DNA from 2 places in the Xanthomonas sp. 3058 genome. Region 2 is predicted to be linked to the other one. Evidence: predicted binding sites of a transcription regulator. Region 2 holds the regulator's gene; the other holds the start of a gene.

Region 1 (15,203 bases), on a different contig from region 2:
ACCATCACCTGTTCCAGCCGTTGCTGTATCAGGTCGCCACCGCCGGCCTGTCGGCGCCGGATATCGCCGCGCCGCTGCGCCACATCCTGCGCGAACAGCGCAATGTCGAAGTGTTGCTCGGCGATGTCACTGAAATCGCACCGGCCCGCCGCGAAGTGGTGCTCGCCGATGGCAACACGCTCGGCTACGACATGCTGCTGCTGGCCACCGGCGCCACCCATGCCTACTTCGGTAACGATCAATGGGCCGAGCATGCGCCGGGCCTGAAAACGCTGTACGACGCGCTGGTGTTGCGACGCAAATTACTACTCGCCTTCGAGCGCGCCGAAGCCGAATCCGACCCGGCCGCACGCGCGGCCTGGCTCAGTTTTGCCGTGGTCGGCGGCGGCCCGACCGGCGTCGAGCTGGCCGGCACGCTGGCGGAAATCGCCCGCCACACGCTCAAGGACGAATTCCGCCATATCGATCCACGACAGGCGCGCGTGCGCCTGGTCGAAGCCGGCCCGCGCGTGCTGCCCTCGTTCCCGGACGATCTCACCGACAAGGCACGCAAGCAGCTGGAGCGGCTGGGCGTGGAAGTGCACACCGGCACCCCGGTGACGCATATCGATGCGCTGGGCTATCAGCTCGGCGACACCTTCGTGCCGACGCGTACTGTGGTGTGGGCGGCCGGTGTGGCGGCCTCACCGCTGGCGCGCACGCTGGGCGTGCCGCTGGATCGCGCCGGCCGCGTCGTGGTGGCGCCGGACCTGAGCGTGCCCGGCCACCCGGAAATCTTCGTTGGCGGCGATCTGGCGTCGGTGCAGCAGGACGGCCGCCCGGTGCCGGGCGTGGCGCCGGCGGCCAAGCAGATGGGCAAGCACATCGCCAAGGCGATCCGCGCACGTCAGCGCGGCCAGGCCGCGCCGGCGTTCCGTTATCAGGACTACGGCAACCTGGCCACGATCGGCCGCATGGCTGCCATCGTGCATGTCGGCAAGCTCAAGCTGTCCGGCATCGTGGCGTGGTGGTTCTGGCTGGCCGCGCACGTCTACTTCCTGATCGGCTTCCGCAACCGCTTCGTGGTGCTGGTGAACTGGGCGATGGCGTACTGGAGCTACCAGCGCGCCGCACGCATCATCTTCGGTGGCGCCACCAACGACCCGCCACCCAGCAGCAAGGACGGATGACAGCGCCACCGGCCGTGCGCGATGCTGTGCGGCCCGATTCGATGCGCTGATCGTGACCACTGTGCTGTTCCTGCTGGATCTGCTCGGCACCTTCGTGTTTGCCCTGAGCGGGGCGACCGTGGCGGTGCGCAACCGTCTGGACCTGTTCGGCGTGCTGGTGCTGTCATGCGCGGCGGCGGTGTCCGGCGGCATCGTGCGCGACGTGCTGATCGGTGCCACCCCGCCGGCTGCGTTGGTGCATCCGCAGTATCTGCTCACCGCCTGCCTGGCCGGCGTCGCCGGTTTCTATTGGCACTGCGCAGTGGAACGGCTGCGCAACCCGGTGCAGTTGTTCGACGCGGCCGGGTTGGCACTGTTTGCGGTCTATGGCACCAGCAAGGCGCTGGACTACCACCTCAGCCCGCTGAGCGCCACCTTGCTGGGCATGCTCAGCGGCATCGGCGGCGGCATCGCACGCGACCTGCTGGTCGCACGCACGCCGGTGGTGTTGCAGGCGGAGTTATATGCGGTGGCCGCGCTTGCCGGCGGCGGACTGGTGGCCATCGGCCATGTGCTCGGCGTGCCGCAAGCCTGGTCGCTGGCAACCGGCGCCGGCGTGTGTTTTGGCCTGCGTTTCATGGCGATCCGCTATGGCTGGCATCTGCCGGTGGCGCGTCTGCCGGAATAGCTGTCCTCGGCCAACACGACGATGCCGGCCGCATCATCCGGGACGGTCCGTCAGCGTCTTGAAGGCCATGAAAGCTGCACCCCTGCAACGCAAACGGCCCGGATAACCGGGCCGTCTTTGCACCTTGTCGCGCGTGATCGAACCGATCAGGCGACGAACAGCGCCTTCATTTTCTTCAGCGCATTCGCCTCGATCTGGCGGATACGCTCGGCCGACACGCCGTACTCGTCGGCCAGCTCCTGCAAGGTCACCTTGGAGTCGGAGTCCAGCCAGCGACGCTTGACGATATCGCGCGAGCGCGTATCCAGTCCGGCCATGCCTTCGCGCAGCAACTGCAGCTGATTGTCTTCGCTGTCGTGGCGCTCGTAAGCCTGCGACGGATCTTCCTCGTTGGCCACCAGATAGCTCACCGGCGACGGCGGGCCGTGATCGTCGTCTTCGTCGGACGAGGCATCGAAGCCGATATCACGACCGGACAGACGCGACTCCATCTCCATCACTTCGCGCTCGGAGACGTTCAGATCCTTGGCAACCGCAGTCACTTCGGAGGCATTGAGCCAGCCCAGGCGGGTCTTGGACTTGCGCAGGTTGAAGAACAGCTTGCGCTGCGCCTTGGTCGTGGCGACCTTGACGATGCGCCAGTTCTTCAGGATGAACTCGTGCATTTCCGCACGGATCCAATGCACCGCGAAGCTGACCAGACGCACGCCCATGTCCGGGTCGAAACGCTTGACCGCCTTCATCAGGCCGATATTGCCTTCCTGGATCAGATCGCCCAGCGGCAGGCCGTAGCCGTTGTAGCCGCGGGCCACGTGCACCACGAAGCGCAGGTGGGAATGGACCAGTTCGCGCGCGGCGTCCAGATCCAGCTCGTCACGGAAGCGACGGGCCAGATTCTGTTCCTCATCGACCGACAGCACCGGGATCTGGTGCACGGCACCGATGTAGGCGTCCAGCGAACCGAGCGCACTGGGAATCGGGAGATTGTTTGCCACAAGGGCAGTCGAGGTAGTCTGGTTCATAGGCACCATCTTAGCAGTCGAACTATTGGACTGCCGGGTACAGAAAGAGTTCCCAGCGTTCCATTTATAGGACATTCGAGCTTTTGGCCTTGTCGGCGTTCTACCGCGCAGCATCCCGAATTCGAACCTTAAATTACCACCACAGCCCTGCGCAGACCGTGACAACTCCATTGCAGAATCGACCGGCGCCGGGCCCGTTCAGCCGCCGGCCGAGGTGGTGTCCAAGACGTTACGCGGCGGCAGCGACCAGTCGATCGGACTGATCCGGCGGCGCTGCAGATGCTCGTTGGTCTTGGAGAAGTGCTTGCAGCCCAGGAAACCGCGATGCGCCGACAACGGCGAGGGATGCGGGGCCTTGAACACGCGATGGCGCGCCTGGTCGATGACCTTGCCCTTGGACTGCGCGTAGCTGCCCCAGAGCAGGAACACCAGACCTTCGCGCTCGCGGTTGAGGGTTTCCACGACATGGTCGGTGAAGCCTTCCCAGCCCTTGTTCTGGTGCGCGCCGGCACGTCCCTGCTCCACCGTCAGCACCGCATTGAGCAGCAGCACGCCCTGCTGCGCCCACGGCATCAGATAGCCGTGATCCGGACGCGCGATGCCCAGATCGTCCTGGATCTCCTTGTAGATGTTGAGCAGCGACGGCGGCACCGGCACGCCGGGCAGTACCGAAAAGCACAGCCCATGCGCCTGGCCTTCGCCGTGATACGGGTCCTGGCCCAGGATCACCACCTTGACCTGCTCGAACGGCGTGGCATCGAAGGCGGCAAAGATCTGCGGACCCGGCGGAAACACCCGCGCCCCGGCCGCCTTGCGCTGGCGCAGGAAGGCGGACAGCTCCTGCATCTCCGGGCGCAGCAACCAATCGCCCACCTGCGTCTTCCACGACGGCTCCAGCTGGATACGCGCCTCCACTTCCGTCACAACGTGACCGCCTGGTCCTCAAGCCGTGCCAGGCGTAACTGGAACAACACCTTGGTCACCAGCAGGCGTTCTTCGATGGGTTTTTGCACCAGATCGTTGGCACCGGCGCGCAGCAGGTCGGACTGGTTGCGCGGATTGGTGTCGCCGGTCATCACCAGCACCGGCAGGCGCCGCTTGCCGTAGGCGAAATCGATGCGGATGCGCTCGACCACGTCGCGGCCGTTGAGTTCGCCCTTCAGGGTCACATCGGTCAGCACCACGTCGATGCGGCGCTCGGTGCGGCCCAAGGATTCGGCGGTGAGCAGCGCGAAGGCGTCTTCGGCGGTCAGCACGTGCACCACTTTCAGGCTCTGGCGTTCGAGCATGCGCTTGGTCGCCTCGGCCACCACGCGGCTGTCTTCGATGTACAGCACGGTCGCGCCCACCACCGGTTCGGGCTGGACATAACCGCGGATGAAGGTCGCCAGGGCTTCGTGGCCCAGCGCCTTGTCGAAGTAATCGGTGACGTATTCGGTGAAGCGGCGCTCCACCAGGTGCTGCTGCGCATCGCCGGACACCACGATCACCGGCACATACGCCTGCCCGGCCGCTTCGCGCACGCTGCGCGCCAGCGCCAGGCCGTCGCCGTCGGGCAGCGACAGCGAGGTGGTGACCAGGTCCACCGCACCGGCTTCCAGCGCCTGGCGCGCTTCGGCGATGCTGGAACAACCGATCACCTGCACGTTGGGCAGGTCGCGCTTCAACACATCGGCAATCAGCTTGCGCACCAGCTTGGACCCATCGACCACCATCACGCGCGGCGCGTCGCTGATCAGATGCTTGAGGTCTGATGGATGCATGGCAGGTGTCAGGTCTCGGTGGGACGGGTCTGGCGAAGGAAATGGCCGGTCACCAGCCAGGCGCCCAGCCAACCCAGGACCAGGGTGCCGACCAGCACCATCGCAGAATGCAGCAGATCCAGCCCGTGCAGGGTAAAGGAACTGCCGTAGCTGTCGGCCAGGGTCGCCAGCGGCGCACGCAGCGCCAGCCCGGAGGCGGCGATCAATGCGAGCGCGACAGCGCCGGCGCCGAGCCCGTACCAGGCGCCCAGATACAGGAACGGGCGACGGATGAAGCCGTCGCTGGCGCCCAGCAATTGCAGCACGCCGATTTCCTCGCGCCGCGACTGGATATCCAGCCGCACCGTATTGCCGACCACCAGCACCGCGCCGACACCCAGCAATGCAGACAACACCTGCACCAGCCGCTCGCCGAAGTGCAGCCATCCATCCAGGCGCTTGCGCCACAGCGCGTCGTGCTGCACCTGATCGGTCTGCGGCAGCGCCTGCAGCGCGCCGGCCAGCTGCGCATCGTCGGCAGTATCGGTCGGCGTGACGATCAACAAGGTCGGCAACGGGTTGTCGCCGAGCGCATCGATCGCTTCGTCGAGCTTGGCGCTCTCACGCAGGTCGGCCAGCCCCTGCGCCGGTGTGCGCAGCGTGACCTGGGCGACATCCGGGCGCGCACGCAGCTCGCCGGCCAGGGCCTGCGCGGCATCGGCGCCGATCTCGACCTTCAGGAACAGATTGATCTCGCGCGACTGCTGCACGCTGCCGGCCAGCAGCTTGACGTTGTCCAGCGCGATCGACAGCCCCAGCGGCAAGGCCAGCGCCAGCGCCATCACCACGACGGTCAGCAAGGTGGCCCACGGCTTGCGCGTCGCCCGGCCCAGGCTGAAGGCGATGCTGTGCAGGTGGTGGTCGATCCACACGCCAAAGCGCGAGGGCGCGACGGCTTCGGTATTGGCGAGCTTGCTCATTCGGCCAGATCCTGCGGCGAGATGTCATCGACCAACCGGCCGTGGTCCAGGATCAGCACGCGCTTGCGCATCTGCTTGAGCAGCGCCAGATCATGGCTGACCACCAGCACGCTGGTGCCGCGCGCCGGCAGTTCGGCGAACAACTGCATGATTTCTGCCGCCAGTGCCGGATCGAGATTACCGGTGGGCTCATCGGCCACCAGCAGGCGCGGTTCACCGACGATGGCGCGGGCGATGCCCACGCGCTGCTGCTCGCCGGCCGACAGCTGCGACGGCAACGCCTTCTCGCGATGCGCCAGACCGATCCGCTCCAGTGCCGAACGCACCCGCTTGCCGATCTCGTTACGGCGGGTGCCGCGCAGGATCAGCGGCAACGCCACGTTCTCGGCGATGCTGCGGTCGTTGAGCAGGCGATGGTCCTGATAGACCGCGCCCACCTGGCGACGATGCAGCGGAATCTGCCGGCCGCGCACCTTGAGCAGGTTGCGTTCGCCCAGCAGCACTGCACCCTGGCTGGGCCGCTCGCTGAGGTGGATCAATTTGAGCAGGGTGCTTTTGCCGGCGCCGGAGTGGCCGGTCACGAACAGCATCTCGCCATCGGCCACTTCGAAGCTGACATCGGTCAGCGCCTGGTGGCCCCCGGCGTAGTGCTTGCTGACATTGTCGAAACGCAGGACGGTCATCCAGCGATTATGCCGGAGCGCCAGCGCTTGCGTCGCATCGCCGACGTCCGGCGATGCGATTGAGATCGCAAACGATCAGTTACCGGAGACCAGCGACCGCAGGCGACGGCCGATACGGCTCAGCAGCGACGGGTTGCCTGACGGCTTGGCAACGCTGCGCACCGGCTTGGCGACCACCTGGGTCGGTTTGCGCGGCGCGACGGGCGCGGGCACCGGAATGGCCGCCACCGGCTCGGCACCGTCGACCGGACGGCCGTTACGGCGACGCCGCCGCTTGCGCGGTGCGCGCTCGGCATCGTCCACGGTGGGGGACGGCGCCTGGACCGACGCCGCCGCAACCACCGGGGTGTCGGTCGGCGCGGCCGCTGCCGGCGCTTCGCCTTCCACGCGTGGCTTGCGACGCGGACGTGGCTTGCCATCGGCACTGCCGCCGTCACGGCGACCGCCGCCACTGCCGCTGCGCGATGCGCCACCCGGGCCGCTGCGGCCACCGCCGCGACGCTGTTCTTCGGCGGCACGCTGTTCGCGCGCTTCGCGGAAGATCGTGCCCACGCTGTCGCCGGCATCGTCGTCGACCTCCTCGCCTTCCACCGGCGCGCGCGCGGTGCGCGGCAACGGCGTCAGCAGCTCGGTGGTGACCGGCTCGACCGGGATCTTCTGTTCGATATAGGCCTCGATATCCGGCAGGCTCATCGCATAGCGCTCGCAGGCGAAGCTGATCGCATCGCCCTCTTCGCCCAGCCGCGCGGTACGGCCGATGCGGTGCACGTAATCTTCCGCATCGAACGGCAGGTCGTAGTTGTAGACGTACTTGACCCCGTCGATATGCAGGCCGCGCGCGGCCACGTCGGTGGCGACCAGGATTTCGAGCTGACCCTTCTGGAAGCGGTTGAGCAGCGACTCGCGCTTCTTCTGCGGCACGTCGCCCGACAGCACGCCGACCCGGTAACCGTGGCGCTCCAGCGTGCGCGCCACACGCTCGACGAACGCCTTGGTATTGACGAACACCATGGTGCGCGCGCCTTCGCTACGCGACAACAAACCCAGCAGCAGCGTCTGCTTCTCTTCGTCGGACGGGAAATAAATGCGCTGGCGCACCCGTGCGGCGGTGATGGTCTCGGTCTCGACCACCAGCTTTTCCGGCTCGTTCATATGCTCGTAGGCGAGCTCGAGCACGCGATGGCTGAGCGTGGCCGAGAACAGCAGCGTCTGCCGGGTGCCGCGCTCGGGCATGCGCCGCAGCAGGAAACGGATGTCCTTGATGAAGCCCAGGTCGAACATGCGGTCGGCTTCGTCCAGCACGCAGATCTCGCAGGCGTGCAGCGAGACCACCTTGTGCTGCTTGACGTAGTCGATCAGCCGGCCCGGGGTGGCGATGATCACGTCCACGCCCTGCTGCAGCAGCTCGCGCTGCTTGTCGTAGTCCACCCCGCCGTAGACCAGCGCAAAGCGCAGGCCCAGGTCGGCACCGAACTTGACCGCGTCCTTGTGGATCTGGATCGCCAGTTCGCGGGTCGGGGCCAGGATCAGCGCGCGCGGGTCTTCCGGCTTGCGGTCGGCCAGCGCCGGACGGATCAGCAGGCGGTTCATCACCGCCACCAGGAACGCCAGGGTCTTGCCGGTGCCGGTCTGGGCCTGCCCGGCGACATCGCCGCCGGGCAGCGCGACCGGCAGGGTCAGCGCCTGGATCGGGGTACAGCGGGTAAACCCGGCGCTCTCCAGCCCGGTGATCAGCGCCGGATGCAGGTCGAACGTGGAAAAAGTCAAATCGGTCAGCGGTTTGTCGCTCATTATTCCGTCTTCGTGAGGCGCCCTGGGCAGCCCGGGCGCGGCTTGCATCGATGCCGACAGCGTCGCAAACTGCGGCAGTTGTGGCGGACAGCGCGGCTTCAGGACTGACACTTGATTCAGTCGCGCAATGCCCCAGTTTAACGCAATGTGGCGGCCTGCCCGGTCGGGTGGGCCGTTTTGGTTTCCAGGAGACCCAACGTGAGCGACAAGGTTCAACATGTCGGCGATGCCGACTTCGATACAGCTGTACTGCAATCCAGTGAACCGGTCCTGGTGGATTTCTGGGCCGAATGGTGCGGCCCGTGCAAGATGATCGCCCCGGTGCTGGACGATCTGGCCACTACATATCAGGGCAGACTCAAGGTTGCCAAGGTCAATGTGGACCAGAACCGCGCCTTGGCCGTCAAGTACCACGTGCGCTCGATCCCGATGCTGCTGCTGTTCAAGGACGGGCAGGTGCAGGCGACCGAGATCGGGGCAGTTGGCAAGGGCCAGCTGACCCAGATGATCGACAAGACCCTGGGCGGCGCAGCTGCCTGAGTGAATGGGCGTCCAGCAATGGGCGCCCTGTGGTTCGCCAGCAGTTAACTGCGGCCCTGGCAGACGCTTGCGCGGTTGCGCGCAGCGGTGATAGTGTCAGCTGATCCGGCGCACGCTCGTGCACCGCCGTACCCCTCTAGAAACATCTTCTAGACTCCCATCACCAAAGTTCGCCCCCCAGCCGGGCGCTCGCACTCTTAGCGAGGAATCACGCACTTGTCCGATCATCCTTCCTCCGATACCGGGAGCAGCGTCGACGCTCCTGTCGAGAAGCGCGTGCGCAAGCCGCGCGTGAGCAAGACCGCCGTCGCCCATGACGATGCCGGCGCACAGCAGCCCAACCTGCCCTTGCCCGCCAGCCCCGCACCCGACGCTCCACGCGCTCCGCAGGCACCGTCGCACGCTGCCGATTCGGTACCGGCGCAGACGTCCAGCGATGGCCCCTATGCCGGTAACCCGCCCAGCACCAGTCAGGGCGGCGACCGTGGCGAATCCCGCGAAGGCGGCCAGTCGCAGCAGCAGCGCTTCAACCAGGCGCAGCAACAGCAGAATCAGACGCAGGGCCAGGGCCAGCAACAGAGCCAAGGCCAAGGCCAGCAACAGGGTCAGGGTCAGGGCCAGAACGCCGGGCAGAATCCGCAGGGCCAGGGGCAGAACCAGCAAGGCAATCGCCGCGACCGGTTCCGTAACCGCCGTGACCGCGGGCCGCGCGACAGGTTCGGCAACGAAGGCGGCGGCATGCCGTCTTCCGATGGCAGCAACGAGCCGTTCATCGCACGTCCGCATCCGGCCGTGCCGGAAGGCTTCCCGATCTATTCGCTGAGCGACCTCAAGCGGATGCCGGCGCAGAAGCTGCTGGACATCGCCGATCAGCTCAACATCCAGGAAGGCGTGGCGCGCGCGCGCAAGCAGGACGTGATCTTCGCCCTACTCAAGGTGCTGACCCGCCACGGCGAAGGCGTTGCCGCCGACGGCGTACTGGAAATCCTGCCCGACGGCTTCGGCTTCCTGCGTGCCGCCGAAGCCAGCTACCTGGCCGGCCCGGACGATACGTATATCTCGCCCAGCCAGATCCGCCGCTTCAACCTGCGCACCGGCGACCATCTGTCCGGCCGCATCCGCTTCCCCAAGGACGGCGAACGCTATTTTGCGCTGTCGATCGTGGACACCATCAACGGCGAGCCGCTGGAAGCCAGCAAGAACAAGGTGCTGTTCGAGAACCTGACCCCGCTGTTCCCGCGCCGCCGCTTCCGTCTGGAGCGTGGCGATGGGTCCACCGAGGACATCACCGGCCGCATCCTGGATCTAATGGCGCCGCAGGGCAAGGGTCAGCGTGCGCTGATCGTGTCCCCGCCCAAGGCCGGCAAGACGATGATGATGCAGCAGGTGGCCACGGCCATCACCAGCAATCATCCCGAAGTGCACATGATCGTGCTGCTGATCGACGAGCGCCCGGAAGAAGTGACCGAAATGCAGCGCACCGTGCGCGGCGAGGTCATCTCCTCCACCTTCGACGAACCGGCCGCGCGCCACGTGCAGGTCGCCGAGATGGTGATCGAGCGGGCCAAGCGCCTGGTCGAGCACAAGAAGGACGTGGTGATCCTGCTCGACTCGATCACCCGTCTGGCGCGCGCCTACAACAACGTGGTGCCCAGCTCCGGCAAGGTGCTCACCGGTGGTGTGGATGCCAACGCGCTGCACCGTCCGAAGCGCTTTTTCGGTGCGGCCCGTAACGTCGAAGAAGGCGGCTCGCTGACCATCATCGCCACCGCGCTGGTCGAGACCGGCAGCAAGATGGACGAGGTGATCTACGAAGAGTTCAAGGGCACCGGCAACAGCGAAGTGCATTTGAACCGTCGCATCACCGAAAAGCGCGTCTACCCGGCGATCGACATCAACCGCTCGGGCACGCGTCGCGAAGATCTGTTGATCGAGCCGGAGCTGCTGCAGAAGATATGGATCCTGCGCAAGCTGTTGCACCCGATGGACGAGATCGCGGCAATGGAATTCCTGCTGGACAAGATGAAGACCACCAAGTCCAACGACGAGTTCTTCAGTTCGATGAAGCGCTGAGTCGCTCGGCATTCTCGATACAAAAAAGCCCCGCATCGCGGGGCTTTTTTGTAGTTGGGTGATGATGCAGAGTCTCCGGTATTCGATGCGAAGCGCTTGGCATGACACCTGCAGCAACGGTGACAGCCGCTGCTCGATGGCACGACACAAAAACCAGATCTGGTTATCTGCCTGACAGAGCGCGTCGCGCGGGAGCAAGGCGCAAGCCCCTCTTCCCTTATCCCTCCTGCAGCGGCGTCGCCAAGCGAACGCCTTCTCCTCGCACCGAAAACAAGCCATAGCCAGACAGCGCATCAGGACTGTCGATCGATACGGCGTCACTCCTTTCATTACGCCACGGCGCAGCCTGACGCGGGCCCGGCAGGTAGGCCTGCCACTGCTTCTGCCTGGCGTTTAGGTCGCGCTCGGATGAGGCAATCTCGAACGTCACCGGCACGCGCATCACCCAGAAAGGAGCATTGACGTCAGGGCCCTCGGTTGGCGGAAGAAACTCCCAATGACGCGCCTTGCTCATGGACGCATCGGCAAACTCCTGCCGCCAGCGTGCGCGCTTGGACTCGGGCACCAGCGCGGTGAGATTGACCTGCTCGGCGACCACATCCTCGACCTTTCCCGTACGACCGATCTTGAGCAGCAGATAGACCACACCCGTCGCCCCACCTCGGAAGGCATTCACCGGATAGGCAGGTGGTTGCATGTCCTTGGAGCGCACGCTCCCCACATCCTGCGCCTCGCCGCCGAAATGCGCGCTACGGATCGAAATCAGATACCGATTGTCATCGGTCGGCTTGGCGACCAACAGCAGATTCATCGGCAAGGTTGCCGGCAAGGCGCTGCCATCGTCTTTCACCGGATCGAAGCGCCACGCCGCGATCGAGTGCTTGACCCGCTCGCGAACGGCCACCGGTAACTGGGCCTCATCCTTGAGCGCCACTGCGGTGACGACACCCTCGGGGGTCAGTGTCAGGGTACCCGATACATTCATACTCGCCTCGGTCAGCTGGCGAGCGCTGCTGGAACCCGCTTGTGCATTACCGAGCAGTGCCAGTCCCATAGCGAAGCCAAGCACGATTTTTTGCTTCCACTGCATCACGACTCTCCATTGATCCAAGCGCTCTTTGTACCAGTGTGCACATGCAAACGAAACATCTTAGGCCAGCCGACGCGAATCCGCATACGGCGGGGTGTCGGGGTAGTCGTCCTCGCGCAGGCGAGTTTGCAGGTCGCGCCACCATTGCGGGTCGAACAGTTCCGGGTGCAGGTGCTTGACCGCTTCCAGCTGCGAGGGTGGCAAGCCCATGAATAGCGCGAAGCGCTCGGGAAACACATCGCGCGGGCCGACGTGGAACCAGGGCTCGGCAGCCATCTGTTCTTCATAGGTGCTGGGGGTCGGCCAGTCGCGGAAGGTGCATTCGGTGATCAGGCACAGCTCGTCGTAGTCGTAGAACACCGCGCGCTGATGGCGGGTGATGCCGAAATTCTTCAGCAGCATGTCGCCGGGAAAGATGTTGTTGCGCGCCATGTCCTTGATCGCCTGGCCGTAGTCCAGCGCGGCCGCATGCGCGGCCTCGGGCAGTTGTTCGCGCAGATACAGATTCAGCGGGCGCAGGCGCCGTTGCACGTAGCACAACGCAATCAGTACATCGTCGCCATCCTCGCTCAGGCTCAGCGCGCAGCTGGTCTGCAGTTCTTGCAGCAGCGCAGGCGAGAAGCGCGATTTGGGAAACCGCAGGAAGCGATACGGCTGCGCATCCAGCAGACGACCGATGCGATCGAGCTGGAACACCAACTCGTATTTGCCTTCGACCTGCGCGCGGCTCATGGTCTTGGGATACGCAAAACGGTCGCGGATCAGCTTGAACACCAGCGGATAGCTGGGCAGCGTGAACACCACCATGACCATGCCGGGTGTGCCGTCGGCATGCACCAGTTGTTCGGCTGGATGCGCCTGGAAATGGCTGAAAAACGTGCGATAGCGTTCGGTCTTGCCCTGCTTGGCACGCCCGAGCATCGTGTACAGCTCATCGACCGGCTTGTGGGTGAGCAGGCTGCGCAGGAACACCACCGCATCGCCGACGGTGGCCAGATCGGCCTGGAAGTAACTGCGCGAGTTACTGAACAGCTGCGCGACATCGCTCCGCTTGGTCAGTACCGCTTCGGCGCGTAACCCGGCAGCGTCGTTGACCAGCGCAATGACGAACGGGGAAAAGCGATGTTCGCCAAACACCCGCCCGATCAGATACGCACGACGCTCGCGGTAGAACACCGTCTCCAGCAGTTCCACACTGCGCACCGGATGCTCGCCCCAATGTGCGAGATCGTCGAGCAGGCGCACCGCGATCGCGGCCGCGCACCGGGTACGGTGCGCATACGGCAGGGCAAACGCGTAATCGCCGAGCACGCGCACCAGCATGTCGGTCAGCCGGCCCGGCGAGACTGCGTAGGTATGGCGCGCGACCGGCAGCGTGATCGCATCGGTCGGCTCGATATCCAGCGCGATGAATTCGATCTCGGCATCGACCCCGTGGGTGCCGAAATACCGCCGGGTCAGGGTGTTGTAGAAGGTCTTGTACAACTCCTGATCGATCAATCCGCTCAGCAGCGCGGCGTAATGGCTGCGTGCGCGCATCCACAAGATCCGGTCGTGCGCCTGCCCGAGCAACACCGCGCGCAGACGCAACATGCATTCGGTGATGTATTGATCGTAGAGCGCGATGCGTGCGACCGCGTCGTCGCGCGCGGCGCTCCAGTCGCGCGTCTCGAAACGCTGCTTGGCACGTGCGGTGATCTCGGCAAACCGTGCGTGGTAATCCTCGAAGGCTTCATACACGGCCTGGGCGATCGCCAGTGCGCGGCGCTCGGACTGCGGCGGTAACGGGAGCTGGCTCATGGCGGCAGTGTACCCAGCGCATGTTGCGGCGTGCAGCCAAGACAACCGGCCAATCGAGCAGGCGCGTCGTCGACGAATGCCGAGGCCGCTCGCAGCCAGGGACAGCACCCGTGACCGGAAAGACATTGCGCCGTCATGCGAGGCCTGGCACATGCCGACCGCGCTATCGCAATGGCATTAAGCCCAGAAAAACGACAAGGCCCGCCTCTCATCGAGGCGGGCCCTGCCTGTTGCACCTGCTGGACGCACCGCCAGGCGGTGCGTCTGGATCAGGCCTTCAGCGTCGCCAACACGTCGTTGAAGGTCTTGCTCGGGCGCATCGCCTCGCTGACCTTGGCCAGATCGGGGTGGTAGTAGCCGCCGATGTCCACCGGCTTGCCCTGGGCGCCGTTGAGCTCGGCCACGATGGTGGCTTCGTTGTCGGTCAGCGCCTTGGCCAACGGTGCGAACTTGGCCTGCAATGCGGTGTCTTCGGTCTGCGCGGCCAGGGCCTGCGCCCAGTACATCGCCAGATAGAAGTGGCTGCCGCGGTTGTCCAGCTCACCGACCTTGCGCGCCGGCGACTTGTTGTTGTCCAGGAACTGGCCATTGGCCACGTCCAGCGCCTTGGCCAGCACGGTGGCCGACGGATTGTCGTAGCGGTTGCCCAGATGCTCCAACGAGGCGGCCAGGGCCAGGAACTCGCCCAGCGAATCCCAACGCAGGCTGTTCTGTTCGACGAACTGCTGCACGTGCTTGGGCGCCGAGCCGCCTGCACCGGTTTCGAACAGACCGCCGCCGGCCATCAGCGGCACGATCGACAGCATTTTGGCGCTGGTGCCCAGCTCCAGGATCGGGAACAGGTCGGTGAGATAGTCGCGCAGCACGTTGCCGGTGACCGAGATGGTGTCCTGGCCCTTGCGGATGCGCTCCAGCGAGAAAGTGGTCGCATCCACCGGCGGCAGGATGCGCAGATCCAGGCCGTTGGTGTCGTGGTCCTTCAGGTATTTCTCGACCTTGGCGATCACCTGCGCATCGTGTGCGCGCGCCTTGTCCAGCCAGAACACGGCCGGGGTATCGCTCAGACGTGCACGCTCGACCGCCAGCTTCACCCAGTCCTGAATCGGTGCGTCCTTGACCTGGCACATGCGCCACAAATCGCCGGCGTCCACCGCGTGTTCGAAGACGGTGGTGCCGGTGTCGTCGGTGACCTTGACGGTGCCGGCGGCGGCGATCTGGAAGGTCTTGTCGTGCGAGCCGTATTCCTCGGCCTTCTGCGCCATCAGGCCGACGTTGGGCACCGAGCCCATGGTGGACGGATCGAATGCGCCATGCGCCTTGCAGTCGTCGATCACCGCCTGATAGACATCGGCGTAGCAGCGATCCGGGATCACGGCCTTGGTGTCCTGCAGCTTGCCTTCGGCATTCCACATCTGACCGGAGTCGCGGATCATCGCCGGCATCGACGCATCGACGATCACATCGCTGGGCACATGCAGATTGGTGATGCCCTTGTCGGAATTGACCATCGCCAAGGCCGGACGCTGCGCATATTCGGCCTTGATGTCGGCCTTGATCTGCGCCTGCTGTGCTTCCGGCAGCGAGCCGATGCGTGCGTACAGATCGCCGATGCCGTTGTTGGGATCGAAGCCGACCGACGCGAGCGC
Region 2 (15,203 bases):
TGGGCAGGCGCACGTGGACGCGAGATGCCTGGCAACGGACGCGAAGTGTCGGTGTCGATGCCCGCGCTGCAGTCATTGATCGACACATCTTTACCGGCTAGGCAAAAACTGAAAAACGCATCCGTTCAACGGGATGCGTTCTCCGGTTCGACCAACCCGCAGGCGATCGCGCAGTGCGCGAGCAACTGCATCAACGGCCGCGCTGCTTCTTCTTGTCGCGGGCCAGGTTGCGGCCGAATTGCTTGGGCGCCGACTTGGCCAGCTGCTCGTCCTGGGACGGGAAATAATCGCCTTCCCAGCGAACGACCTGCTCGTTCTCGAAGAACACGGTGAAATTCTTCACCTCGGTGTGCGCCAGACGGTCCACGCGTTGGGTGGACGTGTAGTCCCAGCGCTGCGAGTGGAACGGGTCGGGGATCGAGGGAGTCCCCAGCAACGCGCTGACCTGCTGCTTGCTTTGGCCTACCTGCAGTTGCTCCACGGCATTCTGTTTGATCAGATTGCCCTGGTAGATCGGCTGCTTGTAGATGATGCCGCAGCCAGCGGTGGAGAGAGCAACGGCGGCGACCAGCAGAAGTTTGCGCATCGGGGATTAAGTGCTGAGGAAATCACGCCGATGATACACTCCCCTCGGTCGCCGCGACCCGTTTGATGGCAGCTGGCGCTAAATCGCCAATGAACGGAGAACATATGGAAACCCACGACCTGCGCAAAGTCGGGCTCAAGGTGACCCATCCGCGGATGCGGATCCTGGAACTGCTCGAACAGAAGAGCAACCAGCACCACCTCAGCGCAGAAGACATCTATCGCCAGTTGCTCGACCACGGCGACGAAATCGGCCTGGCCACGGTCTATCGGGTGCTGACCCAGTTCGAGGCTGCCGGCCTGGTGCTGAAACACAATTTCGAAGGCGGTCAGGCGGTGTACGAGCTGGATCGCGGCGGCCACCACGACCACATGGTGGATGTGGACACCGGCCACGTGATCGAGTTCGAAAGCGAAGAGATCGAGGCGCTGCAGCGTCAGATCGCTGCCAAGCACGGTTATGAGCTGGAGGAGCACTCGCTGGTGCTGTACGTGCGCAAGAAGCGTCCGCGCTGACTGCGAGCGCTTGTAGCGACACCGACAGGGCGGCTTCGGCCGCCTTGTGCGTTTGCCGCCATCGGCTGTCTCGGCACTCCCGATGGCGGCCGGCACTGCGCCCGGCGGCTCAGGCGCTCTGCAACAGCTTGCGTGCGGCCGCGCGGGCCTCCTTGCTCACTTCCACCCCGCCCAGCATGCGCGCCAGTTCTTCCTGGCGGGCTTGCGCGCCGAGCAGTTCGACTGCGCTCTGGGTCATGCCGTCCACCGGTGCCTTGCTGACCCGGTAGTGCGCGTGGCCCTTGGCGGCCACCTGCGGCAAGTGGGTCACGCACAACACCTGGCGCTCTTCGCCAAGGGCACGCAGCTTCTGTCCGACGATATCGGCCACCGCGCCGCCGATGCCCGAATCCACTTCGTCGAAGACCATGGTCGGCACGCTGTCCAGGCCGAGTGCGGCGACCTCGATCGCCAGCGAGATGCGCGAGAGTTCACCGCCAGAGGCGACCTTGCGCAACGCGCGCGGCGGCTGCCCGGCATTGGCGGCGACCAGGAATTCCACCCGTTCGGCGCCGTTGGGGTCCGGGCGCAGGGTCTCCTGCGGCTGCAGCTGGATCAGGAACTGCCCGCCGCCCATGCCCAGCTCGCCGATCAGCGTGGTGGTGGCAGCCGACAACGCCTCGGCAGCGGTCGTGCGGCTGGCGCTGAGGGCGTTGGCTGCAGTGCGCCAGACGTCGATTGCCGCCTCGATGTGCTTGTCCAGCTGCTGCAGGCGCGCGTCGGCGCCGCGCAGGCTTTCCACTTCCAGGCTCATGCGGTCGCGCTGGGCGGCCAGCTCGTCCGGGGCGACACGGTGCTTGCGGGCCAGGTCGTGCAGGCGGCCGAGCCGGCGCTCCATCGCCTCGAACTGGGCCGGGTCGGCCTCCAGGTCGTCGCGCACGCGGTCGAGCAGGGCCAGCGCCTCTTCGATCTGGATGACGGCGCTGTCCAGCAGCGCATCCACCTCGCCCAGGCGCGGCTCGTGCTCGGCCACGCGCGCCAGGTCGTGGCGGCTGTCCTGCAGCAGGCCCAGCGCCGAGGCACCCTCGTCGCCATTGAGCTGCAAGGCCACGCTGTCGCAGGCGCCGATCAACGCGGTGGCATGCGCCTGGCGGCGGTGATTGACGTCCAGCGCGGCGATCGCGGCCGGGTCCAGGTCTTCGCGTTCCAGTTCGCCGAGCTGGTGTTCCAGAAAGCCGATGCGATCGGAGACATCGCCCTGCGCGGACAGCGCATCGCGCTCGTCCAGCAAGGCCTGCCAACGCTGGCTGGCCTGGCGCACCTGTTCGCGCTGGGTGCCGTTGCGGGCGTAGGCGTCGAGCAGGGTGAGCTGGCTGTGGCGGGCCATCAAGGCCTGGTGTTCGTGCTGGCCGTGGATCTCCACCAGCTTTGATGCCAGTTCCGCCAGTTGCGAGGAGGTGACCGGGCGGCCGTTGATCCAGGCGCGCGAGCCGCCGTCGGCGCGGATGATCCGGCGCAGCTGGCATTGGGCCTCGTCGTCGAGTTCGTTGTCCGACAGCCAGGTCAGGCCCGGGTGCTGGGCCGGGAGCTGAAATTCGGCCGAGAGTTCGGCGCGGTCGGCACCGTGGCGAACCACGCCGCTGTCGGCGCGCAGCCCGGACAGAAAGCCCAGCGCGTCCACCATCAGCGACTTGCCGGCGCCGGTTTCGCCGGACACCACGGTCATGCCCGGGCCGAATTCCAGTTCGGTGGCGCGGACGACGGCGAAATCCTTGATGGAGAGGTGTCTGAGCATGGGATCGAGTGTGAACGCTTTGGGGAAGCTTAGGGTGAGAGGGGCCGGCAGGGAATAAGACGCTTGCCAACCGCAGGGCCAGACATTATCTATGCCCAGTCTCACCGGATGATCCCATGCGCGCGTCACAGTCCCCAACGCTCGACCCCCGCGCACGCCAATTGCTGCGGACGCTGATTGCCCGCTACATCCGCGATGGCGAGCCGGTGGGCTCCAAGACGCTGGCCCAGCATGCCGGGCTGGACGTCAGCCCGGCCACCATCCGCAATATCCTGGCCGACCTGGAGGACGTGGGGCTGCTCAGCTCTCCGCATACCTCGGCTGGGCGGGTGCCCACCGCGCATGGGTACCGGGTATTCGTCGACAGCCTGGTGCAGATGCAGCCCCCTGGCGAGGAAGAGGTGCGGCGCCTGCGCGCCGAGCTGGCCAGCGGCAACGGCACCCAGTCGTTGCTGGGCAGCGCCTCGCAGATGCTGTCGGCGATGAGCCATTTCGTCGGCGTGGTCAGCGCGCCGCGGCGCGAGCAGTTTGCGTTCCGGCATATCGATTTCGTATCGCTGGATGCGCGCCGGGTGCTGGCGATCCTGGTGTTTGCCGACAACGAGGTGCAGAACCGGGTGATCGAACCGCGCCGGGCCTATGAGCCGGCCGAGCTGGAGCGGGTGGCCAATTACCTCAATGCGCAGTTCGCCGGGCGCGCGCTGTCGGATATCCGCGCCAGTCTGCTGCGCGAACTGCGCATGGCCAAGAACGAGATGGAGCAGTTGCTGGCGCACAGCGTGGACCTGGCCAGCGAGGCGCTGGTGCCGGCCGATGCCGAGGACATGGTGATGGCCGGGCAGACCCGCCTGATGGGCGTACAGGACCTGTCGGACCTGGACCGGCTGCGCGAGCTGTTCGAGGCCTTCGCCAGCAAGCGCGAGATCCTGCAGCTGCTCGAGCGCACCATCCAGGCGCCGGGCGTGCGCATCTTTATCGGCGAAGAGACCGGCATGGTGTCGCTGGACGACGTCTCGCTGGTCACCGCGCCATACACCGCCAACGGCCAGGTGCTGGGCGTGCTGGGGGTGATCGGGCCCAAACGCATGGCCTACGACCGGGTGATTCCGCTGGTGCAGACCGCCGCCCAGGTGCTGGGGGCGGCCATGGAACCGCCCGGCACGCGATAAGCGGTAGCGATCGATACGATCGTTTTGCTTGAAACGCGCGCGCGCGCCCACATACGGGGTGACGTTGGGGCGGGCGTTCCGCTTGCCCGGGAACTGCATATGAACCAAGACCACCCCGAATTCGACTCCGAAGACCTGTCCCAGAACCCACCCGAGACCGATCCGCTCAAGGCCGAGATCGAGGCGCTGCGCAGCGAGATCGCGCTGGTCAAGGCCGATGCCCTGCGCGAGCGTGCCGATCTGGAAAACCAGCGCAAGCGCATCGCCCGCGACGTCGAGAACGCGCGCAAGTTCGCCAACGAGAAGCTGCTGGGCGAGCTGCTGCCGGTGTTCGACAGCCTGGACGCCGGCCTGACCGCGGCCGGCACCGAGCCCAGCCCGCTGCGCGATGGCCTGGACATGACCTACAAGCAACTGCTCAAGGTCGCGGCCGACAACGGCCTGACCCTGCTCGACCCGGTCGGCCAGCCGTTCAACCCGGACCAGCACCAGGCGATCAGCCAGGGCGAGGCCGAGGGCATCGCCCCGGGCCACGTGGTGCAGGTGTTCCAGAAAGGCTATCTGCTCAATGAGCGGCTGCTGCGCCCGGCCCTGGTGGTCGTGGCCAAGCACGACTGATTGCCAGCGCCCGGCTGAACTGCCGGGCGCGTCGTTAGAACACAGATGCGCACAGATGGCTTGAACAGCTGCGCGCCACCCCCACATCTCAGCCAGACCCGGCGTCGCCGGACACAGCTACAGAATCATCAGGAGCGTATCCATGGGCAAGATCATTGGTATTGACCTCGGCACCACGAACTCGTGCGTGTCGATCATGGACGGCGGCAAGGCCCGCGTCATCGAAAATTCCGAGGGCGATCGCACCACGCCGTCGATTGTCGCCTACACCAAGGACGGCGAAGTGCTGGTCGGCGCCTCGGCCAAGCGCCAGGCGGTGACCAACCCGAAGAACACCTTCTACGCGGTGAAGCGCCTGATCGGCCGCAAGTTCACCGACGCCGAAGTGCAGAAGGACATCTCGCACGTGCCGTACGGCATCCTCGCCCACGACAACGGCGATGCCTGGGTGCAGACCAGCGATGCCAAGCGCATGGCGCCGCAGGAAATCTCCGCGCGCGTGCTGGAAAAGATGAAGAAGACCGCCGAGGACTTCCTGGGCGAGAAGGTCACCGAGGCCGTGATTACGGTGCCGGCCTACTTCAACGACAGCCAGCGTCAGGCCACCAAGGATGCCGGCCGCATCGCCGGTCTGGACGTCAAGCGCATCATCAACGAGCCGACTGCCGCAGCCCTGGCCTATGGCCTGGACAAGAACGGCGGCGACCGCAAGATCGCCGTGTACGACCTGGGCGGCGGCACCTTCGACGTGTCGATCATCGAAATTGCCGAAGTCGACGGCGAGAAGCAGTTCGAAGTGCTGGCCACCAACGGCGACACCTTCCTGGGCGGCGAAGACTTCGATAACCGCGTCATCGAGTACCTGGTCGACGAGTTCAACAAGGATCAGGGCATCGATCTGCGCAAGGATCCGTTGGCGCTGCAGCGCCTCAAAGACGCCGCAGAGCGCGCCAAGATCGAGCTGTCGACCAGCCAGCAGACCGAAGTGAACCTGCCGTACGTCACCGCCGATGCCTCGGGCCCGAAGCACCTCAACATCAAGTTGACCCGTGCCAAGCTCGAAGCGCTGGTGGAAGACCTGGTCAAGAAGTCGATCGAGCCGTGCCGCACCGCGTTGAATGACGCCGGCCTGCGCGCCAGCGACATCACCGAGGTGATCCTGGTCGGCGGTCAGACCCGCATGCCGAAGGTGCAGCAGGCGGTTGCCGACTTCTTCGGCAAGGAACCGCGCAAGGACGTCAACCCGGACGAAGCCGTGGCCGTGGGCGCGGCGATCCAGGGCGGCGTGCTGGCCGGCGACGTCAAGGACGTGCTGCTGCTGGACGTGACCCCGCTGTCGCTGGGTATCGAGACCATGGGCGGCGTGTTCACCAAGATCATCGAAAAGAACACCACCATCCCGACCAAGGCCTCGCAGACCTTCTCCACCGCCGAAGACAACCAGTCGGCCGTGACCGTGCACGTGTTGCAGGGTGAGCGCGAGCAGGCCCGCTTCAACAAGTCGCTGGCCAAGTTCGACCTGTCCGGCATCGAGCCGGCGCCGCGCGGCATGCCGCAGGTGGAGGTGTCCTTCGACATCGACGCCAACGGCATCCTGCACGTGTCGGCCAAGGACAAGAAGACCAACAAGGAACAGAAGGTCGAGATCAAGGCCGGGTCGGGCCTGTCGGACGAAGAGATCCAGCGCATGGTCGCCGACGCGGAAGCCAACCGCGAGGAAGACAAGAAGTTCCAGGAGCTGGTGCAGACCCGCAACCAGGCCGATGGCCTGATCCACGCCACCCGCACCGCGATCACCGAGCATGGCAGCAAGGTTGGTGGCGATGTGATCGGCAAGGTGGAAGCGGCGCTGTCGGATCTTGAGACCGCCATGAAGAGCGACGACAAGGCGCAGATCGAAGCGCGCAGCAAGACGCTGGAAGAAGCCGGCCAGTCGCTGTACGCAGCGGCCGCCGCGGCAGAGCAGGGCGGCAACGCCGATGCGGCCAGCGGCAATGCGCAGGCCTCCAAGGCCGCCGACGACGTGGTGGACGCCGAGTTCACCGAGGTCAAGGACGACAAGAAGTAAGCCGTGATTTGGGAGTCGGGAGTGGGGATTGGCAGCCGATGAACGTGCCAATCTCCATCCCGATATCCTTTACGCGTCGCGTCGCCAAGGCGGACCAGCACGCGCTGTCCGCTTTTGCGTTTCAACGAATCTCAAATCACGAATCCCGAATTCCCGCTTATGAGCAAACGCGATTACTACGAAGTGCTGGGTGTGGCCCGTGGCGCCAGCGACGAAGAGCTGAAGAAGGCGTATCGGCGCTGTGCGATGAAGCACCACCCGGACCGCAATCCAGGCGACGCTGCTGCCGAGGCGATGTTCAAGGAGTGCAAGGAAGCCTATGAAGTGTTGTCGGACGGCAACAAGCGCCGCGCCTACGATGCGCATGGCCATGCGGCATTCGAGCACGGCATGGGTGGTGGTGGCGGTGGGCCGGGTGGCCCGGACATGGGAGATATCTTTGGCGATATCTTCGGCAATATTTTCGGCGGTGGCGCCGCCGGTCCGCGCGCTGCGCGACGTGGCGCCGACGTCGGTTACGTACTGGAACTGGATCTGGAAGAAGCCGTCGCCGGCATCGAGCGCCGCATCGAGATCCCGACCCTGATCGAATGCAAGCCCTGCCACGGCAGCGGGTCCGAAGACGGCAAGGTGGAAGTGTGCGGCACCTGTCATGGGCGCGGCCAGGTCCGCATCCAGCGCGGTATTTTCGCCATGCAGCAGAGCTGCCCGCATTGCGATGGGCGCGGCACGCTGATCCAGAATCCGTGCAAGGTCTGCCACGGCGCCGGTCGCGTCGAAGAAGACAAGGTGCTGTCGATCAAGGTGCCTGCCGGCGTGGATACCGGCGACCGTATCCGCCTGGCAGGCGAGGGCGAGGCCGGTCCCGCTGGCACGCCGCCGGGCGACCTGTATGTGGAAGTGCGCGTGCGCGAGCATGCGATCTTCCAGCGCGACGGCGACGACCTGCATTGCGAGGTGCCGATCCGCATTTCGCAGGCCGCGCTCGGCGATATCGTGCGCGTGGCGACCCTGGGTGGCGAAGCGGAAATCCGCATTCCTGCCGAAACCCAGACCGGCAAGTTGTTCCGTTTGCGCGGCAAGGGTGTGCGTTCGGTGCGTAGCCGCAGCGAAGGCGATCTGTATTGCCGCGTCGTGGTCGAAACCCCGGTCAACCTCACTGCCGATCAGCGCGAGCTGTTGCAGCAGTTCGAAGCCACCTTCACCGGCGAGGATGCACGCAAGCATTCGCCCAAGTCGGCCACCTTCATCGATGGCGTCAAGGGGTTCTGGGATCGGATGACGTCCTGAGGCCGGAATCGGGAGTCGGGATTGGGGAATCGCAAGGGCGGCGTGGCCGGGCCCGCCGGGATGATGCGCCATCGTGGCGATTCGGGATTTGGGGGAGCGGACGCCCGCTTCCGAATGCCCGGAGAGTTGCACGGCTGAGCGAGGTTCTCCATACGAATGCCGGCCTCGGTGGCCGGCATTTGCGTTCGTGCGGCGGGAGCCCGCAGATGTAAGGGCGATATCGACTGTTGGCAGCGCACAGACCGATCTGGCGGCGGTACGCGCAGCGGCGAGCGAACGACGGTCGCATCGATCGACGGTGGGCGCGCCGTGGCGCTGGCGTAAAATGCTGCGATGAATAATGCCCCCGACAGTCATCTGGTCCACGGTCGCCGTCAGCGCCCGGATGGTCCGTCGCCGATCGATGTGATCTCGGTGCAGTCGCAGTTGGTGTACGGCCACGCCGGCAACAGCGCGGCGGTGCCGCCGCTGCGTGCGCTTGGGCTGCGCGTGGCGGAATTGCCCACCACGCTGCTGAGCAATGCGCCGTTCTACGCCACCTTGCGTGGCCGTATCCTGCCCGCCGACTGGTTGGCCGATCTGTTGCTGGGGGCCACCGAACGCGGCCTGCCGCAGCGTGCCCGCATGCTGGTGTCCGGCTACTTCGGCAGTCTGGCCAATGGCGAGGCGTTCGCCGATTGGCTCGAACAGACCCTGCCGCAGGCGCCGCAGCTGCGCTACTGCCTGGATCCGGTGATCGGCGATACGCATACCGGACCCTACGTCGAGCCGGGGCTGGAGCGCGTCTTCGCCGAACGGCTGCTACCGCATGCCTGGCTGGTCACGCCCAATGCGTTCGAGCTGGGACGCTTGACCGGTATGCCCAGCCTGGAACAGGACGATGCCATCGCTGCGGCGCGCGTCCTGCTCGCCCGCGGCCCGCAATGGGTGCTCGCGCACAGCGTTGCCGGCGCGACAGGCGAACTGGTGACCTTGGCGATCAGCAACGATGCGGTGTATCGCTGGGCCAGCCCGCATCTGCCGGTCGACGTGGCCGGCACCGGCGATGTGCTGATGGCGTTGTTGATCGGTTTCCTGCTGCGCGATGTGCCATTCGAGCAGGCGGTGGGGCATGCGCTCAGCGGTGTGCACAGCGCGCTTGAGGCTACGTTGGCTGCAGGCTACGAGGAGTTCGACGTGCTGGCCGCCGCACCGGCCGCACTCGCTGCTGCACCGCGCTTTGCCGTCGAGCGCCTGGCATGAGTGCGCAGCCGGTCGTCGGCATCGTCGGCATTGCCGGCGCCTATGGACGCTGGCTGGCGCAGTTTCTGCGCACACGCATGCAACTCGAGGTGATCGGGTTTGATCCTGCCGATGACGGCGGCATGGACGAGGCGACGCTGGCGCAGCGCGCCGATGTGCTGATCTTCGCCGCGCCGATTCGCCACACCGCCGCATTGATCCAGCGCTACGTCGAACTCGCAGGCCCACGCGCCGCATCGCAGTTGTGGATGGACGTCACCTCGATCAAGCAGGCGCCGGTCGCGGCGATGCTGGCCTCGCCGGCCGAGGTGGTCGGCCTGCATCCGATGACCGCACCGCCCAAGTCGCCGACGCTGAAAGGGCGGGTGATGGTGGTCTGCGAGGCACGCCTGCAGCAGTGGTCCACCTGGGTCACAACGCTGTGCACCGCGTTGCAGGCCGAATGCGTGTACGCCACGCCCGAGCACCACGACCGCGTGATGGCGTTGGTGCAGGCGATGGTGCACGCCATCCATCTGGCGCAGGCCGGCACCTTGCGCGACTACGCGCCGTTGCTCGGCGAACTGCGCGCGCTGATGCCGTATCGCTCGGCCTCGTTCGAGCTGGATACGGCGGTGATCGCGCGAATCCTCTCGCTCAATCCCGCGATCTACGAGGACATCCAGTTCGGTAACCCGTACGTCGGCGAAATGCTCGATCGGCTGTTGCTGCAGCTGCAGGAACTGCGCGCGCTGGTGGCACAAGGCGACGATGCGGCGCGTGCGCAGTTCCGCAGCAGGTTTCTCGACGACAACGCGCAGGCGCTGCAAGGCGATTCGCTTGCCGCCGGCAACTACACCTACGAACGGGTGGGCTACCTGCTGGCCGATCTCACCGAACCGCTGACCTTGAGCGTGTATCTGCCGGAAGACCAGCCCGGTTCGCTGCGCGCGTTGCTGCATGTGTTCGAACAGCATGGAGTGAATCTGTCCTCGATCCATTCCTCGCGCACGCCGCTGGGCGAATTGCATTTTCGTATCGGGTTCGAAGAGGGCAGCGATTTTCAGTCATTGGCAGAAGCGGCGAACGAGATTGATTCGAGCGGGATCGGACGCGTGCTGGATCGTCCTGAGCGGGGAAAGTGATTGCGGAAGGCGGGTGCTGCGCTCCTTACCGGTGGCTTCGCGTGTCGATGTTCCCGGGCAGGCCAGGCATCGTCGGGTGTGGCATGCTTGTTCGGGCATTTGTCGTGCCATGCAAAGGCCAAGGGAAGGACGCTATGCGCGCAACGAAACCGCAGGGCGGGCGGCGTCGGATCTATCGAGTTGCGCTCTGGTTCCTTGGAGCAGTCGCTGCGCTTATTGCTTTTCTCTTTCTGTGGGCTGTGCTTCCGGCCCTTGTAGAAATTGCCACGGGTGGTTCGGCTCGATTCTGGTTCTTTGGCCAGGGTGGTTTCGTCGTGGGTGCCGCGTTGGCCTATCTCGCGTTGGCGGCGCTCGTGATTTTCAGACGCCGCATTCGTGGTGCCAGGGGCATGCGCACCTGATCCTTCGTTCAAGCCGAACCCGTTCCGGGGCGGAGGATGCAGCGCGACCGCGCAGGCACTGCAGGCGCCGCAATTGGCTGAGGCGCAGGCGCAATGCGCACACGCGTGCCCAGCGCAGACATCAACGCGTCAACGACTCAACTGCAACGCATCCCGGTCCGCGGTGGCCGCTGCCAACTCTGCGCGTGCCGATGCAATCCGTGCCTGCGCATCGATCAAGCGCACACGCGCGTCGTTGGCGGTTTCCTCGCGCTGGTTGACCAGGAAGAAATCGCCCGAGCCCAGCTCGAAGCGGCGCCGTTCGGCGGCGGCCAGGCGGTCGGCGAGGCCGCGTTCTTCATCGGCAATCTTGGCCAGCCGCTCGGCGGCGTTGAGCGAGATGACGATCGATTCCACTTCCACCGTAATCTGGTCGCGCAGGTAACGGCTGCGCTGGTCCAGCGCTTCGATTTCGGCACGCGCTTCGGCAACGCGGCCTTTGGCGGAGCGGTTTTCCAGCGGCACGCTGAAGCGGAAGCCGATGATGGCGTCGGTCGGCGAGCGGTTCGGGCCGCCGACGCCGGCGGCGCCCAGATCCTTGCTGACCTCGAAACTCACGTCCAGGCGCGGTTTGAGATCGTTCTGCGCCAGCATCAGTCGCGCGGTGGCCTGGTCGATGCGGGTCAGCACGGCGCGGTAATCGGGGCGCTCGACCGGCGCGGTGATCTTGCTGGCACCGGCCAGGCCTTCCAGCGCCGAGGTATCGGCAGGCAGGCGCTCGGCCGAGACGATCAGCGGCATGCCGGCATCGTCGCGCAGATACAGCGACAAGGCATTGGCCGCGTTGGCGAAGTCCTGCTCCGAGCGCACCACCAGCGCGCGTCGGCGCACCAGGTTCTGGTCGTTTTCGGTCAGCAGGATGGTCGGCCGCGCACCCAGCGTCACCTGCCGCGAAATCGCGTTGCGGCGCCGCTCTGCCAACGCCAGCAGGTCGTTGTACGCACGCAGTTTCAGGCCGGCCGCCACCCAGCTCTGGTAGGCGTCCACGGCGCGCCGCTGCACGCCGATCGCCACCATCTCCGCTTCGTACTGCGCCACGTTGATGTCGGCGCTGGCGACGCTGCGACGGGTACGGCGTTCGTCCACCACGCGGTCGCGCAACAGCGCGTACAACGCGCCAACCTTCACTTCGCCGCCGCGATCGGTATACGACTTGTCTTCGTAGACCGGGAACGCACCGCGCGAGGAGCGGTAGCCGCCGTAGTAATAGCCGCCGTTGTTCTCGAACGGTCGCTTGACGCCGCTTTCGATGGTGCTGCCGTCGTAGTAGCCGGCCTCGCGCGAGCGGCCTTCGATGTCGAACACGGTGTCGAACGCGCCGTCGGCCGATATCCCTTTGCCTTCGGCCTGGCGAACCTTCGCCAGCGCTTCGACGATCTGCGGCGCAGAGCGGGCCGAGGAGTGCAGCACCTCATCCAGGCTGAGCGGCGCGGCCTGTGCGAAGGCCGCACCGGGGCAGAGTGCGATCAGCAGGACAAGCAGATGCCGCATCATTTCTTGCCCGTCGTGTCGTCTTCGGACTTGTCGGCGGCAGGCTTGGCCTTGCCAGCGTCCTGCGTGGTGGCAGAGGGGCGCCGGCCGAATTCCAACGGGAAGTTGTTGAGCTGGCGCCACAGTTCGTAGCCCACCCGCACCGTCTCCCCCAGCACCCAGCCGCGCACCTTGCCACCCTGGCGGGCGAATTCCTGCGCCGGCCACGCCGGTTTGCCCGGTTGCGGCTCGACCAGGATGCGAAACAGCCCATCCGGGGCGGCATTGGGGTCGATCGCGCGCACGCGGCCATCGAACATGCCGTGCGCCACCGACGGCCAGCCGCTGAACTGGATCGCCGGCCAACCTTCGAACTCCAGGCGTACCGGGCGGCCGGGACGAATCAACGGCACATCGCGGCCATCGATATACAGCTCCACCGCACGCTCCACGCGCTCGGGCGCGATCACCGCCAGCACCGTGCCCGGCGAAACCATGGCGCTGCCGCTGGCGGCGTTGAGCTGCTGCACGCGGCCATCGCGCGGCGCGCGCACCAGCTGCGCGGACTGGCGGTTCAACTGGATGTCGATGCGGGTCAGTTTGGCGCGCGACTCCGCCAGCTTGGCATCGGCTTCGGCCACCTTGATCTGGGTCAGCTCGTAATCGCGGCGGCCGGCCAGCCCTTCGGCGAGCAATTGCCGGCTGCGCTCCACGTCGATGCCGGCAACCGCGCGCGATTGCTGGATGGCGGCGATTTCCGCCGCGACCTGCGCGCGCTCGCTGGCAAGCCGGGTGAGCAGATCCGGGTCCAGGTCGCCGACGCGTGCGATCGGGTCGCCCTTGGACACGTGCTGGCCGTCGTGCACATACCAGCGCTCGACACGGCCGGGCACGAAGGCGGTGACCTGCTGCTGGCGGTCGCCCGGGTCGAGCGAGACCACCTGGCCCTTGCCGCTGGCGGTCTGCACCCACGGCGCGAACGCCAGGATCGCGCCTGCGATGGCGACGCCGATCAACAGCATCCAGGCCAGCGCCTTGGCGATGCTCGGTGGCCGCATCGAGGCCAGCGTGGGGAAGTGCGCGATCCGATCAGGGGCGTGCTGCATTGGTGGCCTCCTGGGTGGATGCGATCAGTTCGGCGCGCGTGGCGTAGCGCTGCTGGCGCTCGGGCTCCAGGCGGAACCAGCCATCCAGGGTGATGTCTTCCGGCCTGCCGGTGCACAGCAGCACGGTGGTGCCGGCCTCCTTCAGGCGCCCCAGCACGCGGGTCAGGCGTTCTGCGGGGAGCAGGTCGTAGAGCTGCGACAACATCAGCACGCGTGGGCGCACCAGCAAGGCGTTGGCCAACTTCAGCGCCATCACTTCGCCGATCCATAGCGGGAAGCCGGATGCGGCAAGACGCGTGTCCAGACCCTGCGGCAATGCGGCGATGCGTGCGCGCAGCCCCACGGTGTCGATGGCTTCCAGCATCGCTTCGGAGCTCACGTCGGCCGAGGCCATTGCCAGATACTCGCGGATGGTGACCTCGACGATCGTCGGTCGATCGAGCACGGTGACTTCCGAGCGCAGCAGGTACATGTCGAAGGTGGCCAGGTCCGCGCCGCCCACCATCACCAGGCCGCGATCCGGCACCACATGGCGCTTGAGCACCATCGCCAGCAGCCGCTCGGCGCCGCCATCGGCCAGCGTCACCAGGTGCTCGCCGGCGTCCAGGGTGAAATCGAAACGCGCCCCCTCGATCACCACGCCATCCAGCCGCACCGCGCTGTTGCCGGGGATCTTGCCGGCCGCCACGACGGCACGTTCCTGCGGAATGGCGTACAGCAGCGACAATTCCTCGGCGCTGGCGACCAGGTCGTAGAAAGTGTCCAGGTACGCGCCGAGCTGTGCGATGCCATAGAACACCGCGCTGAGGATCAGCTCGGCCGCCACCAATTGGCCAATCGACAGCTCGCCGCGCAGGATCAGGCTGCCGCCCAGCGCCAACAGCGCCGCGCTGGCAACTGCGTACAGCAGCAGGAACGCGACCGTCTGGGTGAAGCTGTAGCGGAAATGCCGCCGGTGCCGGTCGACGTAGGCCGCAGTGACCGCCTCGGAACGATCCATCGCAAAATTGAGATGACGGCTTGATTTGTAGAAACCGTTGGAACCGCCGACGCTTTCCAGCCAGTGCGCGGCATTGTGCTTGGCGTGGCTGAGGTCGACCGCAGTGCGGATCGAACCGCGCGACCAGATCATCCAGATCGCGAAGATGATCAGCAGCAGCAAGGCGTTGAACCCGAGGAAGAACGGGTGGTAGAAGCTGGTGACGACCAGGCCCACCGCCGACTGCAGCACGATGGTGAACGCGCCGATCGCCAGGCTGGGCACCGCTTTTTGCACCACCACCAGATCGAAGTAGCGGTTGAACACATCGCCGCGGTTCTGGTCGGCGAAGAAGGGGTTCTGCGCATGCACCGCGCGCACCGTGATCTCGGCCACCACGCGCGCAAACAGGCGGCGCTCGAACAGCGCCATCATCCACACCCGCATCGCGCTCAGGCACGCAACCAGCAGCAGCAGCCCCAGCAGCAGGCCCGATAACGTCCACAGCGGCGTGGGCAGCGCGGTGTTGGCGACGCTGTTGATCAGCAGCTGCACCGAGATGGGCGTGGCCAGCGACAGCAGGCTGATCGCCACGCCGTACACCAGGGCAAGACGCACATACGGCATGTCCGGCCCGACGATTTCCGCCAGCCAGCCCACCGCTTCCCGCCATCCGATCCGCTTTGACGCCATTGAACTTCCATTGATGGGTTCAGTGAAGCATTGACGAGTTGCCGCGATAGGACAAGGCCGGAGCGCTTATCCGTTGTATAGGATTTTCCTATGCGGCTGCTGCGCGCAGCAAATTTGCGATCAAGCCGA

What was found. The regulator HrcA, encoded in region 2, represses chaperone genes, less so after heat shock. The targets are predictions, from matches to a motif close to TTNGCACTCNNNNNNNNNGAGTGCNAA.
Region 1: the regulator HrcA is predicted to act here: its motif matches at 2,869-2,895, upstream of rpoH (RNA polymerase sigma factor RpoH).

The regions. Positions count from the first base shown of each region.
Region 1 covers NZ_JACHOF010000009.1:67,290-82,492, forward strand. The annotation lists gene GGR61_RS13090 (NAD(P)/FAD-dependent oxidoreductase) at 1-1,169, shown strand, start outside; gene GGR61_RS13095 (trimeric intracellular cation channel family protein) at 1,222-1,836, shown strand; gene rpoH (RNA polymerase sigma factor RpoH) at 1,983-2,858, opposite strand; gene ung (uracil-DNA glycosylase) at 3,057-3,782, opposite strand; gene GGR61_RS13110 (response regulator) at 3,779-4,621, opposite strand; gene ftsX (permease-like cell division protein FtsX) at 4,630-5,580, opposite strand; gene ftsE (cell division ATP-binding protein FtsE) at 5,577-6,263, opposite strand; gene rhlB (ATP-dependent RNA helicase RhlB) at 6,339-8,054, opposite strand; gene trxA (thioredoxin TrxA) at 8,253-8,594, shown strand; gene rho (transcription termination factor Rho) at 8,811-10,667, shown strand; gene GGR61_RS13140 (hypothetical protein) at 10,885-11,757, opposite strand; gene aceK (bifunctional isocitrate dehydrogenase kinase/phosphatase) at 11,818-13,557, opposite strand; gene GGR61_RS13150 (NADP-dependent isocitrate dehydrogenase) at 13,827-15,203, opposite strand, start outside.
Region 2 covers NZ_JACHOF010000001.1:149,237-164,439, reverse strand. The annotation lists gene bamE (outer membrane protein assembly factor BamE) at 191-586, opposite strand; gene fur (ferric iron uptake transcriptional regulator) at 691-1,101, shown strand; gene recN (DNA repair protein RecN) at 1,211-2,875, opposite strand; gene hrcA (heat-inducible transcriptional repressor HrcA) at 2,992-4,044, shown strand; gene grpE (nucleotide exchange factor GrpE) at 4,144-4,662, shown strand; gene dnaK (molecular chaperone DnaK) at 4,805-6,730, shown strand; gene dnaJ (molecular chaperone DnaJ) at 6,890-8,020, shown strand; gene pdxY (pyridoxal kinase) at 8,354-9,262, shown strand; gene GGR61_RS00715 (prephenate dehydrogenase) at 9,259-10,386, shown strand; gene GGR61_RS00710 (hypothetical protein) at 10,521-10,787, shown strand; gene GGR61_RS00705 (TolC family protein) at 10,917-12,320, opposite strand; gene GGR61_RS00700 (HlyD family efflux transporter periplasmic adaptor subunit) at 12,317-13,402, opposite strand; gene GGR61_RS00695 (ABC transporter ATP-binding protein) at 13,386-15,074, opposite strand; gene GGR61_RS00690 (hydrogen peroxide-inducible genes activator) at 15,163-15,203, opposite strand, start outside.